2 regions of the Pseudoalteromonas sp. CH_XMU1449-3 genome follow, and region 2 is predicted to be linked to the other one. Evidence: predicted binding sites of a transcription regulator. Region 2 holds the regulator's gene; the other holds the start of a gene.

Evidence for each region. The regulator LexA, encoded in region 2, represses DNA repair genes until DNA is damaged. The targets are predictions, from matches to a motif close to TACTGTATNNNNATACAGTA.
Region 1: the regulator LexA is predicted to act here: its motif matches at 1,221-1,240, upstream of WA256_RS05360 (LexA family protein).

The regions. Positions count from the first base shown of each region.
Region 1 covers NZ_JAYMDY010000003.1:96,441-98,645, reverse strand. The annotation lists gene WA256_RS05370 (hypothetical protein) at 1-103, shown strand, start outside; gene WA256_RS05365 (hypothetical protein) at 188-721, shown strand; gene WA256_RS05360 (LexA family protein) at 808-1,173, opposite strand; gene WA256_RS05355 (hypothetical protein) at 1,324-1,875, shown strand; gene WA256_RS05350 (thermonuclease family protein) at 1,904-2,205, opposite strand, start outside.
Region 2 covers NZ_JAYMDY010000006.1:151,268-153,472, reverse strand. The annotation lists gene coxB (cytochrome c oxidase subunit II) at 1-339, opposite strand, end outside; gene lexA (transcriptional repressor LexA) at 777-1,394, opposite strand; gene WA256_RS09655 (PaaI family thioesterase) at 1,556-1,993, shown strand; gene WA256_RS09650 (hypothetical protein) at 2,001-2,205, opposite strand, start outside.

The DNA.
Region 1 (2,205 bases), on a different contig from region 2:
TGGTATTCAGCCAAGGCATGCTACGGCTCTTGACTATGCAGTGTTCGGACTTCTAAACAACGGACCTTTTTTAGAGTATCAAGGGGCATTCGAAGTGTCTTAAACTCACTTTTTTTAATAGCGTTGCTAATCAAACTCAGTATTTAAGCCATACTTTTTGTGTTTTGTTTTAAGGATAAAATTACTTATGAATTTAAATTTTCGAATATATTTTACATTTTTATTTTTTCTAATAACTGGGTGCGCTAGCAACTCTGGTACTGTAGAAATTAGAGGGGGTGCAGATAAGTTAGCTAATAAAATAGAAATATCTACATTCAACTTTGAAAGACCATTTATGGGCATAGTTAACCCTTATGATTATTTCCTTAGAGGCTTTATTGATAAAAGCTCTCAAAAAATAACGCACCAAGTTTACTTTATCGTAAATAGTGCGGATTGGATGTATTGGGATGAAGCAAGATTTATTTTCAAAGGTAACATTAAAAATGTCCCAGCCAGAGAAGCATCAAGTGATGTCTATTGCAGTGAATTTGGTTGCGCTCACTACGAAGATGTAGTTATTACACTAGACAGTAGTGTGCTGAAGGATTGGGCAGCCCAAACCGAGGATATTAAACTTAGACTTGTATCGTCGAGTTCCACCAAAGTCATCGATATTGCGATAAATCCCGATGAAGTGAAAGCTTACCTTGACGAGGTTACAAAAGCATCTAATTGAACCTAAATTATTACACATCCTGCTATAAATAAGCTAACACACGACTCAAAGGTAGCTTTTGTCTGTCTGGGGGGGAAACTTTTGAGTTATCCCAGCATTACACTGGGTCTGTGCATCCTAATAGACTGTCTGACAACTCCTTCTACACAATACTCATCACTCGATCTAATCTTTACAGGCTTGTAGTCTGGGCTAGCAGAGAGCAGTTGATTGTTCTTAAGATCAGCTATCTTGCAAATGAATAGACCATTGTAGCACGCTACAATAATATCGTAGTGGTTAACCTTATTCGCCCTATCTATCAGTAGTAGGTCGCCGTCAAATATACCAACCCCCTCCATACTTCTACCACTTGCTTGACCGATAAATGTTGAATTACTCAGCAAGCATTGGTCGAGGTTCTTTTCTAATGCCTTAACGTCGAGGCCGATAATTACATTTTCTATGAGCATAATTGGGGCTTCCTACATTTATAGTGTGAGAGTTAACATACCAATAGTACTGTATATAAAAACAGTATTCACTACATTTTTCTCTCCGAATTTACTTTTTTAATGGAGTGTATAGAATATGAAAGATCAGATTGATTAAATGGAATTTAAATGAAAAACAAATTACTGCCTTTTTTACTACTTTTTTGCTTGCCATTAAAAGCCGAACCAGATAAAACAGCTAGACAGCTGATAAATGACTCACCCTCAATGCTGGAATGGGGCATGTTTAAAATTGAGAATAAATTTTCAACTGTAAATTACAAAGCTTTAAAACCTGTTGTAGAGAACAGGTTTAATGTTGATTATGATTGGGACCGAAACGAGTTAGAACTTAGAATGGTGGTTTACCCGTCTTATGAAGTCATAAATGAACATGGGGCTAAAGAAATTTGCCGAAAAGTTTTAACTTCTATAAAAAATAGTTTAGGTTTTAGCTTTATTGACTCAGAATCTAACTATCTAAGTATAAGCAGATATTTTGAACACAGATCTTTTACCAGAACAAATAAGACAGATACGTTCAGTAAAGATATTGAAAAAATGACACGGGTAACCGTATCCGTTCACAGCAGTAAAGCGGATACCTATCCATTCACCAACAAAGCAGAATGTACAAATAAGTTTCTAGAGAAAGCAATCTACTTTGAAGATAAGCAATAACACTAGTATTTTTAAGGTGTAGACAATGCTAAAGGCACCAGTCTTTAGCTTTTGTACCACCATCGTAAGAAACTGCTAAGTCCGAGGCAATTAATGTATCTGAAAGTTTTTTGTCATCTACAAATACGTCAGCGACTATTCTGAAATATTTCCCTCGTTTTGTGTTGCGAAGCTCAATAACTTTACCTGAACGTAACATTTCAACCGTAACCTTTTTTGCTCGTCGGGCTAAATCTTTTTCTTTTTTACATTTACCACGTATTTCTGGAGTATCAATGCCTGCAACACGGATACTAATTCTCTCACCTATGAGGGAGTGTAAGCCTTTAA
Region 2 (2,205 bases):
GGCATCTTCCATGGCAATTAAGGTTTTTGTGGCAGGCACAGCCATGGCGATTAAGATGACAAATGGAATGGCAGTCCAAAGTATTTCAACTTTTGTACTTTCATGAAATTGGGCAGGCTTGGCCCCTTTGGATTTACGGTGGTGTATTAAAGCCCAAAACATCACCGCAAATACGATGATGCCGATTACACAGCAGATAATAAATATCGTCATGTGTAACTCATAAACATTATTACTTATATCGGTCACCCCTTTACGCATATTGTATTGGCTATTTGCCAATGCAAGCTCAGGAAGTGCAAACAATATAAGCCACAAGGCGTAACGCAGTTTACCCATGTGACGGCTCCTTTAGATGCTATTGCAAGACGCAAAGCGAAAAGGCGATACAACAAGGTGCCCATTCGTTTTTCTTATTGTTCAGAGCGACTACGTATCATTTTGACCCACTTATGATACCGACCCCTTGACTAACACCTCGCACATTTTTGTGTCTTTTTATTAATTAGGTGTTAATACAGTGTATTAACCAATTAGTTAAAAAATGACCAATAAGCAAGTTTTAATGATAATAAATGTTTATTTTGGTACAGAAATAACAACTATAATCAGCGCGTTATTTAATGTTTAGGAGTAAGAACGAAATATAAAAAGAGAGGAAAACTGCGCCATATAAGGCTTTAAATGAAGAGTAAGGATTCACAAATCCTAATTAAGTAGTAAAATTTTAGCGGCGCACCAAATTGAGTCAATTTAATGCACCAAATTGGGAACGCTTACATCCAGTCAGCGTTACGAATAACACCTACCGCTAACCCCTCGATGTTGAACGACTCATGCTCAAGATCAACCTCAATAGGCGAAAATTCTTCGTTCTCAGCGTGTAAAAGTACTTTGCGACCCGCTTTTTCTAGACGCTTAACTGTTACATCTTCATCGACTCGAGCTACAACTACTTGCCCGTTTTCAGCAACTTGTGTTCTGTGTACTGCAAGCAAATCGCCATCCATAATACCAATGTCTTTCATACTCATACCATTTACACGCAGTAAGAAATCGGCAGCAGGTTTAAATAATGAAGGATCAACTTGGCAGTGACTTTCAACATGCTCTTGAGCCAAAATAGGTTCACCAGCTGCAACACGGCCAATTAAAGGTAATCCTAGTTGCTCTGGCTCATCTTCTTCAATTAACTGAATACCGCGACTCGCCCCAGGCTTCATTTTGATCATGCCTTTTTTTGCCAGTGCTTTTAGGTGTTCTTCAGCAGCGTTGGCACTTTTAAAACCTAATGTTTGAGCTATTTCAGCACGCGTAGGTGGCATGCCTGTATCTTTAATAAAGACTTTAATTAGTTCTAAAATTTGCGATTGGCGTTTAGTTAATGGGCGCATACAACTGGTTTTCCATACAGTACATTTAACTGTGAGTATATACAGTTATTTGAAAATCGCAAATTTAAATTAAACCCATCATATTGCTACAAAACTAACATTGAACCACACCGAAAGATGCCATAAGGTATTAGCTTTAATTAGCAGGCTAAGGAAACACAATGAGCATTTGGCACCACCCAATCACATTAGAGCAATGTAAAGAGCTGGAACAAGGGATTACCGGGCAAGGCACTTTAATGAAAACTATGGGCATTGAGGTAACTGAAATTGGCGATGATTATTTAATGGCAACCATGCCTGCTATTCCTGAGCATCATAACCCTATGGGCATGGTCCATGGCGGAGCAAACGTTGTATTAGCAGAGACAGTGGCAAGCTATGCAGCCAATTTCGTGGTTGATTTCAATAAGTTTTATGCTGTTGGCCAAGAAATTAATGCCAACCACATGAAAGCGTCACGCAAAGGAACGTTAACAGCAACTGCGAGACCGCTGCATTTAGGTAAGCGAACTTCTGTTTGGGATATTAAAATTACCAATGCCGCAGGAGAGCTTTGCTGCGTATCAAGAATGACCGCAGCTGTTGTAGAGCGATAAATTCTGGCTATTTTTCAACAGGATAAATAGTAATTTCAATCCCTGCGCCAATTGCAGAGATACGTAACAAGGTATCGGCATGCAGGGGTTGGTTAAAGCATTTAGGCGAATTACCTGATTCAAAGCCTATATCAAATGTACGCTTTGAGCACGATAACCACTGTTTTAATGCATTGCGCGAGCAAGACTCAATAAGCTCGCAAAGCTGGTTA